Regions from separate parts of the Roseburia sp. AF42-8 genome, predicted to be linked through region 3. Evidence: predicted binding sites of a transcription regulator. Region 3 holds the regulator's gene; each other region holds the start of a gene.
What was found. The regulator HrcA, encoded in region 3, represses chaperone genes, less so after heat shock. The targets are predictions, from matches to a motif close to TGTTAGCACTCNNNNNNNNNGAGTGCTAACA.
Positions count from the first base shown of each region.

Region 1: the regulator HrcA is predicted to act here: its motif matches at 1,777-1,807, upstream of clpB (ATP-dependent chaperone ClpB).
Region 2: the regulator HrcA is predicted to act here: its motif matches at 1,486-1,516, upstream of DW059_RS07265 (Hsp20/alpha crystallin family protein).

Region 1 covers NZ_QTVB01000004.1:75,182-79,591, reverse strand. The annotation lists gene clpB (ATP-dependent chaperone ClpB) at 1-1,699, opposite strand, end outside; gene DW059_RS02950 (spermidine synthase) at 1,847-3,427, opposite strand; gene DW059_RS02945 (hypothetical protein) at 3,439-3,771, opposite strand; gene DW059_RS02940 (hypothetical protein) at 3,725-4,048, opposite strand; gene DW059_RS02935 (hypothetical protein) at 4,058-4,276, opposite strand; gene DW059_RS02930 (hypothetical protein) at 4,316-4,410, opposite strand, start outside.
Region 2 covers NZ_QTVB01000013.1:6,460-10,869, reverse strand. The annotation lists partial or broken gene DW059_RS17585 (sodium-dependent transporter) at 1-1,257, opposite strand, end outside; gene DW059_RS07265 (Hsp20/alpha crystallin family protein) at 1,641-2,108, shown strand; gene DW059_RS16735 (hypothetical protein) at 2,165-2,290, shown strand; partial or broken gene DW059_RS07260 (Hsp20/alpha crystallin family protein) at 2,322-2,761, shown strand; gene DW059_RS07255 (methylglyoxal synthase) at 2,866-3,339, opposite strand; tRNA gene DW059_RS07250 (tRNA-Pro) at 3,557-3,630, opposite strand; gene DW059_RS07245 (diguanylate cyclase domain-containing protein) at 3,799-4,410, shown strand, end outside.
Region 3 covers NZ_QTVB01000002.1:20,650-25,059, reverse strand. The annotation lists gene dnaK (molecular chaperone DnaK) at 1-1,123, opposite strand, end outside; gene grpE (nucleotide exchange factor GrpE) at 1,142-1,795, opposite strand; gene hrcA (heat-inducible transcriptional repressor HrcA) at 1,816-2,859, opposite strand; gene hemW (radical SAM family heme chaperone HemW) at 3,066-4,253, opposite strand; gene lepA (translation elongation factor 4) at 4,271-4,410, opposite strand, start outside.

The sequences.
Region 1 (4,410 bases), on a different contig from region 3:
GCAGTTCTTCATCAAGGTGCAGTGTCTTATTTCGTTCGCTCTCAGTCAGTTTTGCTACCGGGATTCCGGTCCAGCGGGAGATAATCTTTGCGATTTCTTCTTCGCTGACACTTTCATGTACCAGTGATAAATCTTCACCTTTGACTTTTTCTTCTTCAATTTCCAACTGCTGCTGTAACTGCGGCAGCTTACCATATTTTAATTCTGCCGCTTTATTTAAATCATAGCTCTGCTCTGCCTGCTGGATTTCATTTTTCAGGCTTTCCAAATCCTCACGCAGCTTCTGGACTTTCTCTACGGATTTCTTTTCATTGTCCCACTGTGCCTTCTTATTCTGGAACTCACTCCGAAGCTCTGCTAACTCTTTCTGTAAGTCTGCCAGACGCTCCTGGCTCAGACGGTCATCCTCTTTTTTCAATGCAGTCTCTTCAATCTCTAACTGCATGACACGACGGTTCAGTTCGTCTAACTCGGTCGGCATGGAATCAAGCTCTGTCTTAATCAGTGCACAGGCTTCATCCACCAGGTCAATTGCCTTATCCGGTAAGAACCGGTCTGAGATATAACGGTTCGAAAGCACTGCTGCGGAAACCAGTGCACTGTCGGTAATCTTTACTCCATGGAATACTTCATACCTCTCCTTTAATCCACGCAGGATAGAAATAGTATCTTCTACCGTTGGTTCGTCTACCATAACCGGCTGGAATCTTCGTTCCAATGCGGCATCCTTTTCAATGTATTCCCGGTACTCATCCAATGTGGTAGCACCGATACAATGCAGTTCTCCACGGGCAAGCATTGGTTTTAAAAGCTGTCCGGCATCCATGGCTCCATCGGTTTTTCCTGCACCAACAATGGTATGCAGCTCATCGATAAAGAGGATAATCTGTCCTTCGGATTTCTTTACTTCATCCAATACTGCTTTCAGACGTTCCTCAAATTCACCACGGTATTTTGCTCCGGCTACCAATGCACCCATATCCAGTGCAAAGAGCTTCTTATCCTTTAATCCTTCCGGAACATCACCACGTACAATCCGTTGTGCCAGTCCCTCTACAACTGCGGTTTTACCTACACCGGGTTCGCCAATCAGTACCGGATTGTTTTTCGTCTTACGGGACAAAATACGCACTACATTCCGGATTTCTGCATCTCGTCCGATGACCGGATCCAGCTTCTGGTCTCTCGCCCTCTCTACCATATCATAACCATATTTATTTAAGGTATCATAAGTAGCTTCCGGATTATCGGAGGTCACACGCTGGTTGCCACGCACCGTAGACAGTGCCTGCAGGAAACGGTCTCTTGTAATACCATATTCCTTAAAAATTTCCTTTAATGCAGGGTTCGGATATCTTAATAAGGATAAAAACAGATGCTCTACAGAAACATAATCATCTCCCATCTGCTTTGCCTCATCCTCTGCACTAATCAATACCTTATTCAATGCCTGGCCGACATAAACCTGGCCGCCGGACACCTTGGTTCTTGCTTCCAGATGGCGGATTGCATTGTCTACAAAATGCTCCTTCTGGATTTCCATTTTCTCGATCAGTTTTAAAATCAGTCCATCTTCCTGCTGCAGTAATGCCACTAAAAGATGTTCCTGCTCGATTTCCTGATTGCCATATTCATATGCTAATTTTTCGCAATCCTGGATTGCTTCCATTGACTTCTGTGTAAATTTCTGAATGTTCATATCTTTCACCTCATTTCCCACTGTGCTATGAACGAATTCCTGTTATTTCTGTTTCCAAGCATAAATATAGCACGCATTATTAGCACTGTCAAGATGTGAGTGCTAAAATTTTCAGACAATTTTTGTTAATTACTATTTTTCTTATATTTAAAAGGAATTCAGCAGTCCTTTCAGCCCTTCCTCTTTATAAACTCCCTTATAATATGCAACTTCATCTTTTATCATCTCATCAATCACCTGCATTCCAAGAAGTTCCACCGGTGCCTTATCATCTGTAAGAATATAATCGCCCTTTTCATAGGAAACGGTATCTGCCAATACCTCTGTCATCATTCCCTTTAACTCCTGATTTTCAAGCTTGGAAATGTTGTTAGAAAGATTCTTTAAAATTTCTCCATTGTCGGATGCAAACAGTTCCCGGTTTGTAGAGCCTGCCACATCCACAGTATATTCTGTTCCAAATACACTTCCTATGGTGTCGGAAAGATACTGGTTAATATTTCCTTCTTTCTGCCCACGCATGTTCATATTCACCACCATTACGCCATTTTTATTTAAATGCTCTTTTACCAGCGTAAAAAATTCAACGGAAGACATCTGAAACGGAATCGTAATATCCTGATAAGCATCTACCATAATGACATCGTATTTCTTATCGGATGCATTTAAAAATGCTCTTCCATCATAAGTCGTTACCGGCACATCCTCCGAAAGTGAAAAATACTGTCTGGAAAGCTTTGTAATCTTCTCATCAATTTCAACACCTTCCACATTCATATCTCCAAAATATTTCCGGCACTGGGTTGCATAAGTACCGGTTCCCATTCCAAGAATCAGCACATCCATGTCTGATATTTCTTTGTCTTTTAACATAAGCGGTGCCGCCATGGCATAATCATAATACATGCCGGTCAGTTCATCCTGCTTCATATACACAGACTGCACACCGAATAACACATTGGTGGATAAGGACACCTTGTCCTGATTTTCGTATACCTGAAGATAGTTATATACGGATTCCCCCTCATAGGTCAGATTATTTTCCCAGAATGCAAATGAGTCGGAATATCCAAACCCGCAGCACAGTGCAAATATCAGAATAGATGCAACTATTTTCTTCTTTCCGGTATGCGCATTGATAAAATATACGATGGATAATGCCAGTAAAATTCCCGCAAAGATAAGAAATGTAACGGATGTTCCTACTGCCGGAATTGTCACAAAGGTTGGGATAAAGGTTCCAATGATGCTTCCGATGGTGTTAAATGCCCCTAAGGTACCTACTGTCTTTCCGTTGTCATCTAAATTATCAACAGAATATTTTACCAGGGATGGTGTTACCGTTCCCAACAGAAACAGCGGAAATACGAAAATTACCATGCAGGCTGCAAAAGCTGCAATAATCAGGAAATTATTATTTACCGCAAAGATTAAAAGGGCTGATATTCCTATGATAATATATTTTCCCACTACCGGAATTAATGCAATCCAGATTGCGGCAATGATAATTCTTCCATACAGTTTATCCGGGTTCGGTGATTTGTCTGCCGTCCTTCCGCCATAAATATTTCCCAATGCCATGGCAATCATAATGGTTCCGATAATGATTGTCCAGACTATCTGGGAAGAACTAAAATATGGTGCAAGTAATCTGCTTGCGCCTAACTCTACTGCCATCACTGACATTCCTGCAAAAAATTCCGTCAAATACAAAAATAACTTTTTCATATACACCTCTTTTATTTTCCTTCAATATCAATCATAAGATACTCCGACTTACATCCCGTTTTAAACTTAATCGCCCAGTCGGAAATTCCTGATGTTACAATAAAATTCGTATTTTCTCTCTGCTCATATCCATAGACACGGTCATCCGGTGTCATTTTCGTAAGATTCTCAATGGTCATCAGCGGGAATAGCTGTCCACCGTGGGTATGTCCGGAAAGAACCAGATCCACATTGACATTCTGCTGCGCTGCATAATCCTGTGGCTGATGGTCTAATACAATGGAGAATTTATCCGGATCAAGGTTTGCCGTCAGTTCTTCCATTGTGGCTCTTTTTTTCTGCATATTCTTCGGATTTATCCTGTCTTCCTATTATATAGAATTTATCCGCAATCAGTTCTACCTCATCCTGCAGAACATGTACCTGATTTTTTTCTAATTCCACTATCAAATCATTTCCATCATAGCCCCGGTATTCCGGCGGATAATATCCTTTATCATGATTTCCAAAGACATAATATACACCATAAGTCGTATCAAGCTCTCCTAATGCTTTGCAGCAGGCTATCATATCTTCTTTTGTCGTATCATCATCCACAAAGTCTCCCACAATCAGAACCACATCCGGGTGCTACTCCTCTATGGTTTTCATATGCTCGGCAAAGCCTTCCCCATGAAAAGTTGTCCCTACATGGGAATCTGCAAATACTGCCACCCGAAGGCTTCCTACTTCCTTATCCGTCTGAATCTGATAGTCCGTCTCCCATACATGATGTGCCAGATACCAGCCGCTTCCAAGATATCCTATGGTAAATACAAGTGCCACAGCTCCGGCATAATATCTTTTCAAAGATTTCTTCCGGCGTTTTTTATCAGTGCAAAAATTCCGTCACTGATAAGCCAGAATATAATCAGATGCAGAATGCATACTATAGCATACCATAGCATTCATCGAACCCCACGCTACCCAGAGTATTACGGTGA
Region 2 (4,410 bases), on a different contig from region 3:
TGCCGCCCCGGGTTACTTCTTCTTCAATCCGCTGCACTCCCACCACTCTTGATACCAGAAGGCAGGTTGCAATAGCTGCAATCGGCATCATCACGGAGTTCGTCAGGAAATCAAAGAAATCAAGAATCTGCATTCCGATAATTTTTACATTCGCCAATGGTCCATATCCCAGTGTAGAAAGACTTCCCAAAAGAAGCATTACAATACCGACAATTACCGTTGCTTTCCGTCTTTCCCAGCCCAGTTCATCTTCAAAAGTCGATACTGCACTTTCCGTTAATGCAATAGAACTTGTTATTGCTGCAAACAGCACCAGTACAAAAAACAAAATTCCGACTCCGGTTCCAAGTCCCATGCTGTCAAATACTTTTGGAATCGTAATAAACATCAATGATGGCCCCGCCTGCAGTGTTTCCGGATTTCCACCGGAAAATGCAAAGACTGCCGGAATAATCATCAGCCTGCCATCATGGCAATCGCTGTATCGAAGATTTCCACGTTCTTCGTGGACTCCTCAATAGAAACTTCCTTCTTCATATAAGAACCAAAAGTAATGAGAATTCCCATGGCAATGGACAGGGAATAAAACATCTGTCCCATGGCTGTTACTACCGTCATCCAGGAAAAATTTTCAAAATTTGGAATCAGAAAATATTTAACTCCTTTTAATGCTCCCGGTCTGCTTACGGAATAAACCGTTATTAATATAGAAAGAACAACCAGCACCGGCATCATAAATCTGGATACCCGCTCAATACCATTCCGGACGCCGGCAAAGATAATCCCCAGCGTAAATACCGCAAAAAAAGCAAAGCAGATTTCTGTGGAAAGCCCGCTGGAAATGAAATCGGAAAAATATCCATCCGATGCAAGTTTACTGCCATTTCCCCTGATATATTCCACCAGATATTTCATTACCCAGCCGCCAATTACAGAATAATATGGCACGATTAAAACCGGAATAATCGCATTTATCCAGCCACCGAAAGAGAGCCAGCGGGATTTTCCAAAGGTATGATATGCTCCCACCGGGCTCTTCTTCGTCATTCTTCCGATAGAAGTCTCCGCCATAATCATTGTATATCCAAAAGTCAATGCAAGTATAATATAAATCAGCAGAAAGATTCCTCCCCCATACTTTGCCGCAAGATATGGGAATCTCCATATGTTTCCCAGTCCCACAGAAGCGCCTGCTGCTGATAATACAAACCCTATCTTCCCCGAAAATGTACTTCTTTTCTCATTCTGTGTCTTCATTTTGTTTTTTCTCCTAAACTCATAATTTCCATGACGCAAAGTTATAGAAATCATAACACAGTCTCATAGTTCCTGCAATATTCTTTCCTTTTTATCATGCTACCCCTTATTCCCCCCTATATTTCTGCATTATATCTCCATATATTTCATTTGTTTTTACAGTGCATTTCCATGTTTTTTTCTTTGTTTTTGCACAATTTGTGTTTTTTCACAAATTTTTCACAATTTTATTAGTACTCACCTATTGACAGTGCTAATAATTGGTGCTATAACGTAGTCAGAACAAAGGAGAGGAACAAAAAAAGAGTTCCTAAAACATCCCGGTTCCAAAGAAACAAGGTAAACAAGCATAAAATGATTTATTAAAAAAGGAGAGATGACTTATGTTGATGCCTAGTATTTTTGGAGAGAATTTATTTGATGACTTCTTTGAGGATTTTCCATGGATGGACGATAACATGGATATGAAAAAAACTGAGAAAAAACTTTACGGTCGTAGAGCCGCACGTCTGATGAAGACAGATATCAAGGAACAAGATAATGGTTATGAACTGGTAATCGATTTACCTGGATTTAAGAAAGACGAAGTAAGTGCTTCCTTAGAGAACGGTTACCTTACCATCAGCGCTGCCAAAGGCCTGGATGAAAAAAATGAGGATAAGAAATCCGGCAGATATATCCGTAAGGAACGTTATTCCGGAGCCTGCAGCCGAAGCTTTTATGTGGGTGATGGCATTACCGAAGAGGATATCAAAGGCGAATTTAAACATGGTATTTTAAAACTCTTCGTTCCGAAGAAAGAAGCAAAACCTGCAGTAGAAGACCACAAATATATTGCAATTGAAGGATAATTTCAGACATTGTATTTCAGATATCTGATGATGTAAAAGAAAGGAAGCATGTTATTATGTCAGATAAAAATCCAAAACATCCATTAAAGAAGAAGAAAGTAAAAGCAAAAATTAATGTAGCCGACCATGAGGCTGTTGAAGAAGCCAGAGAAGCTCACAGAAATAAAAAACATTATTATTAATTACAACAATTATTTTCAGGAGGAATGACTTATGTTAGTACCAAGTATTTTTTCAAACAACTTTGTAGATGATATATTCGATGATGTATTTCCATTTGGAGCTTACAATGCTCCTGCAACAGACAACCGTGCTGCCATGAACACTGACGTTAAGGAATTTGACGACAGATATGAACTGGAATTTGAACTTCCAGGTTTTAAGAAAGAAGATATCCAGGCTGAGCTGAAAGACGGATACCTCATCGTCAATGCCAAACACCAGGACAACAAGGACGAAAAAGACAAAGATGGCAAATATATCCGTAAAGAACGTTACTATGGCTCTTACCAGCGTAGTTCTATGTCGGAGATGGCGTTACTCAGGATGACATCAAAGGCGGTTTTGAAAATGGTATCCTGACTCTGACCGTTCCGAAGAAAGAAGTAAAACCTGCTGTGGAAGAAAAGAAATATATTTCCATTGAGGGATAATACCAGGATAATTAAAAGGAAAAAGGGGCGGTGTGAGTATTCACACCGCCTCTCCTTTTTATGTGAGAAACACGCTTTGCGTGTTTCTCGTAGTTTAGCTGACATTACTTTATCGTCGATGCCCGCTGTCTGATATTCTTATTAAAATTAATCACATTGTGATTATATTCTTCATCCATCAACTCGGAATGAATCATAAAATCTGCAGTTGCCTTATTATTTGCAATCGGGATGTCATATACCTGTGCAATACGAAGCAGCGCTTTTACATCCGGGTCATGAGGTGCTGCAGTAAGCGGATCTGAAAAGAAAATCACGAAGTCTACTTTTCCCTCTACTATCTTAGCACCAATCTGCTGGTCTCCGCCCAGCGGACCGCTGTTATAGCCTTTTACCGGCAGTCCCGTCTGGTCTGTAATCATTTTTGCCGTTGTTCCGGTTCCACAAAGGAAATGCTTCTTTAAAATTTCTACATTGTCTTTGCACCACTGGATCAGTTCTGCTTTCTTTCCATCATGGGCAATCAATGCAATATTTTTCTGTTTTCCGATTGTCAAAGTAAGAAAATCCGGTTCCATACTCATATTGTGTCTTCTCCTTTATTGTATTATTTTCCAACCTTTTCATTTATCAAGTGAAAATCAACTCCTGATAAACAATTGCAGCTCGCCAATCACGCTTATATATTGACTTGCTTACGTTCATTATAACATGACAAGATGATTCCAGACAATATTGGGGTAGAAATCTTCATATAAAAAACGAGTACACTTAACAGTGTACTCGTTTTTTTCGTCGATGCGACAGGATTTGAACCTGCGACCTCTGCGTCCCGAACGCAGCGCTCTACCAAGCTGAGCCACGCATCGTTATTCAGTTCTTTCACACGCTCAACTATATTAGCATATATCACATTTTTTGTCCAGTAATATTTTTATTTTCTTTTCTACTTAATCGTTTTATGTTATACTTAAGTCAATCATAAGAACGGCTTTTACAATGCCGAAGCAACTTTTTTTACCAGAGAAAGGCACATTATGGAGAACAACCAGAGACCAACAATTGCAATTATGTTAGGTGACACCCAGTCCAGCTACTCAGAAGACTTACTTCGAGGCTTCTATACCTGTGCCAGAGAAGAAGATATCAATATTATTTTTCTGATGGGACCTCAGATGCCACAATATTGTAAAGATATTTTATCCTGCAGTTTTGACGGGGACTATAATTATCAGTTTGATACGATTTATGATTATGTGCATTTTACCAAACCAGATGCACTCATTATTACCTATGGTTCTCTTTCTATTTTTAAAAGCAACCAGGTAAAGGCAGACTTTCTTTCCCATTATAAAGATATTCCATTTCTGATGTTAGAGGACACACCGGACGATTCTGACATTCCATACCTGATTGCTGACAACTACAACGGCATGCGGCAATGTATCGAACATCTTGTGAATGTCCATGGCTATCGTAAGATTGCTTTTGTAGCAGGACCAGCTAACAACAAAGACTCCAATGAACGACTGAAAGCCTACCGCGATGTTATGGCGGAACATCAGCTTCCGGTCACGAATGATATGGTCGTCTATGGCAACTACTCAGAGCTTGTCACCGAGCAGGTGGAATATATTCTAGACCACAAC
Region 3 (4,410 bases):
CGATAGACAGTGACAATGGAGTAACATCCAGAAGAAGGATATCACCTGCGCCGGCATCTCCTGCTAATTTACCACCCTGGATACAAGCACCAAGTGCTACACACTCATCCGGGTTTAAGGATTTACTTGGCTCTTTGCCTGTTAACTGTCTTACTTTATCCTGAACAGCCGGGATACGTGTAGAACCACCAACCAATAATACCTGGCCTAAGTCTGCATTGGTTACGCCTGCATCCTTCATAGCGTTCTGTACCGGAATTGCTGTTCTTTCTACTAAGTCATGTGTCAACTCATCGAATTTTGCTCTTGTCAAGTTCATATCAAAGTGCTTTGGTCCTTCTGCTGTTGCAGTAATGAATGGCAGGTTGATATTGGTTGTTGTTGCTGAAGACAACTCTTTCTTAGCTTTCTCTGCAGCTTCTTTTAATCTCTGAAGAGCCATCTTATCAGTAGATAAGTCAACGCCTTCTGCTTTCTTGAATTCGTCAATCATCCACTGTGTAATCTTGTTATCGAAATCATCTCCACCTAATCTGGTATCACCATTTGTAGATAATACTTCGATGACTCCGTCACCGATTTCGATGATAGATACATCAAATGTACCACCACCTAAGTCGTATACCATAATTTTCTGTTCTTTTTCGTTGTCCAGTCCATAAGCAAGTGCTGCTGCTGTCGGCTCGTTGATGATACGTTTTACATCAAGTCCTGCAATCTTACCTGCATCCTTGGTTGCCTGACGCTGTGCATCATTGAAGTATGCCGGTACAGTAATAACTGCTTCTGATACTTTTTCTCCTAAATATCCTTCTGCATCAGCTTTTAATTTCTGTAAAATCATTGCAGAAATCTGCTGTGGAGAATACTGTTTGTCATCAATGCTTACTTTGTAATCGGTTCCCATATGTCTCTTAATGGAAGAGATTGTTTTCTCTGCGTTGGTTACTGCCTGACGTTTTGCTGGTTCACCAATCAGACGCTCACCTGTTTTTGTAAATGCTACGATAGATGGTGTTGTTCTTGCACCTTCCTGGTTTGCTATAACGGTAGGTTTTCCACCTTCCATAACTGCCACACAACTGTTTGTTGTTCCTAAATCAATACCAATAATTTTACTCATGTTCTTATCCTCCTATGCTTAATTCGCTACTTTTACCATGCTATGTCTGATTACATTTTCTTTGTACTTGTAACCTTTCTGTAACTCCTCGGCTACTACATTCTCACCGAGTTCTTCATCTTCCACATGCATTACTGCATTATGGAGATTCGGGTCAAACTCCTGACCGGCTGCTTCAATCGGTGTTACACCAACTTCTGTCAGCACTGTCATCATCTGCTTATAAATCTTATCCATACCTTCTACGAAGCCATTGTTTTTGTCTTCTTCCGGTACAGCTGCAAGCCCTCTTTCAAAATTGTCGATAACTGGAAGGATTTTCTCTAAGATTGCACTGGCTCCCATGTCATACATCTGGCTCTTTTCCTTTTCCGTTCTCTTACGGAAGTTTTCAAATTCTGCCATCTGACGTTTCAGCCGGTCGGTTAAATCTTCAATCTGTTCGTCCTTCTTATCTTTCTTGTCTTTCTTTTTAAAGATACCTTTCTTTTTCTCCTCATCTTCTTTCTCTATTTCTTCCGGTTCAGATTCGGTATCTTCCGTTTTTTCTTCTGCCTCAACTTCTTTTTCTTCTGAGGCGGTATTCTGTGCTTCTTCCTGCTTTTTTGCATCCTCTGCTTCTAAGTCTTCTAATACTTCCTCAAGCACTTCTTCTTTCTTTTCTTCTGCCACTTCCTTGCCACCTTTCTATGCTATTCTTTCTTCGGCTTATCAAATATGCCTTCTAGTTGTGATTTCAAATTTTTCAGATTATCCATGACGTTCTCATAATCCATACGCTTCGGTCCGATAATTCCTATCGTTCCCTTCACGCCTTTACCAAGTTCATAGGTAGCTGTTACCACACTGCAGTCCTTCATGGTCTGAATTGGAGATTCATCTCCTATATAAACCTGTATGCCGTTCTCCTCATTGCTGAGGTTATCCGTCACCAGACTTACTAACTGTTTCTTCTCTTCTAACGCATCTAAAAGCTCTCCTGCTTTCTGCGAATCCGATAACTCCGGATATTTTAAGATATTCGTTGCACCGCTGGTATATATCTCCAAATCCTCGTCTTCGCTGATTGCTTCTGCTACTGCATCCAATACATCACTGATGACTTTGGAATGGATACCGGCTTTCTCTTTCAACACTGCTATGGTGCCCAGATTAATCTGATCTAATGACAATCCATTTAAATGTGTATTCAAAAGCATGTTAAGTTTTAACATATGCTCATTATCTATCGGCTCTTCTATCGGAATCATCTTATTTTTCACAAGATTGCCTTCCAATACGACAACTGCCAGAATATGTTCATCATCCACATTGGATAACTGGATGAACTTCAGGCTGTTGTGGTGATACTGCGGTGCTGTTATCATGGTGGTGTAATTCGTGTTGTTCGCCAACAACTTTGCCACCTGCTGCAATACCTGTTCCATCTTCTCCGTATGTTCAATTACGAACTCTTTCATATCGGATACTTCTTTGTCCTTCTCTGCAATCAGATTATCTACATAGAAGCGATATCCCTTATCGGATGGAATTCTTCCTGCCGATGTATGTGGCTGCAAAATATATCCCATCTCTTCCAAGTCCGACATCTCATTCCGGATTGTTGCGGAACTCAAGTTCAAATCCGTATACTTGGAAATGGTTCTTGAACCAACCGGCTCACCCGTTTCCAGATAGTTGCGAATGATTGCATTTAAGATTTTTGTTTTTCTTTCATCTAATTCGTTCTCGTTCATTCACGTTCTCCTGAAAATGAAACTTTTATAGGTATTTGGAAAAGCTTTTTGTACTGCTTTTTCTTTGTTGTTAGCACTCAACTTGAAAGAGTGCTAATTTCTATGTACTTAAGATAGCACCATTCGTTTTTTTTGTCAACAGCATTTTATAATTTTATAATTTCTTTAGATTTGTTCTGATTCAATGCGGTTCAACACCGCACTACTTAATCCAGTAAAAACTGGGCGAGTACATAGTTACTGATGTCCATACCGTGGTCGCTGAGCTTTATTACACCGGCTTTTTTCTCGATTAAGTCCTCTTCCTGAAGCTGGTTTAAGACTTCGCCATATACTGCTTCTATTTCCACGCCGAAAGTCTCTTTGAATTCTGTTCTTGTAACTCCCTTTAACATACGCAGGCCTAAAAACATGAATTCTTCCATCTGGGCATGGCGGCTGATTGCATCTGCACTCTCATGGAGATTCAATGCCGGTACTCCATCTATTTCCTTCGCCGAAATATTACCGCATGCTTTGATATACGCTTCAATCTCTCTTATATTACTGTAGCGTACTTCTCCAATCAAGGAAGCTGCCCCAAGTCCTACCCCAAGATACGGTACCCGCTTCCAGTATCCGATATTATGCCTTGCCTCTTTCCCCTGCTTTGCATAATTGGATACTTCATAATGCTCATAACCTGCCTCTGCAAGAATCTCCTGAGTCTTTTTATAAATTTCATACTCTGTCTCTTCAGATGGCAGATGCTCTGTCGGCTTTCCGGCTTCCCGGAGCACTGCCTCGAATTTGTATTTTTCATAAAATGGTGTTCCCTTTTCGATAATCAGGGAATAGGCTGAAATATGTTCCGGTTTTAATGCTATGACACGCTTTAAGCTGGTGACAAATTTCTCCGTACTCTGATAAGGCAGGGCACTCATCAAATCAACGTTGATATTTTCAAATCCACATCTTCTGGCACATTCATAATTCTCCAAGAACTGCCGGTAAGTATGGATTCTTCCTAATATCTTTAATTCATCATCAAAGGCAGACTGTAACCCTATGCTGAGACGGTTAATGCCTGCTTCTTTATAGGTAAGAAGTTTTTCCTCATTTAAAGTTCCGGGATTACATTCTATGGTAATCTCTGCATCTGCTTCCACCTCAAAGCTTACCTGAATCTGTTTTAAAAGAAGTGCGATATATTCCGGTGCTAAAAGAGACGGTGTTCCGCCCCCTATATATATAGTAGAAAGAGCCGGACGTCCCATTGTCTGTCCGTAATATCTGATTTCATGCAAAAGAGCACCCACGTAGCGGTTTTGTAACCGCTCGTCCGCAGGTGCTGATAAGAAATCACAATATTCACATTTTCTTACACAAAAAGGAATATGCACATAAAGTTCCATCTATGTTCTCCTGTCATCTATTTCTCATCTAACTTCAGTACACTCATAAATGCTTCCTGTGGAATCTCTACATTTCCCACCTGACGCATACGTTTCTTACCTTCCTTCTGTTTCTCTAACAGTTTACGCTTACGGCTGATGTCACCGCCGTAACATT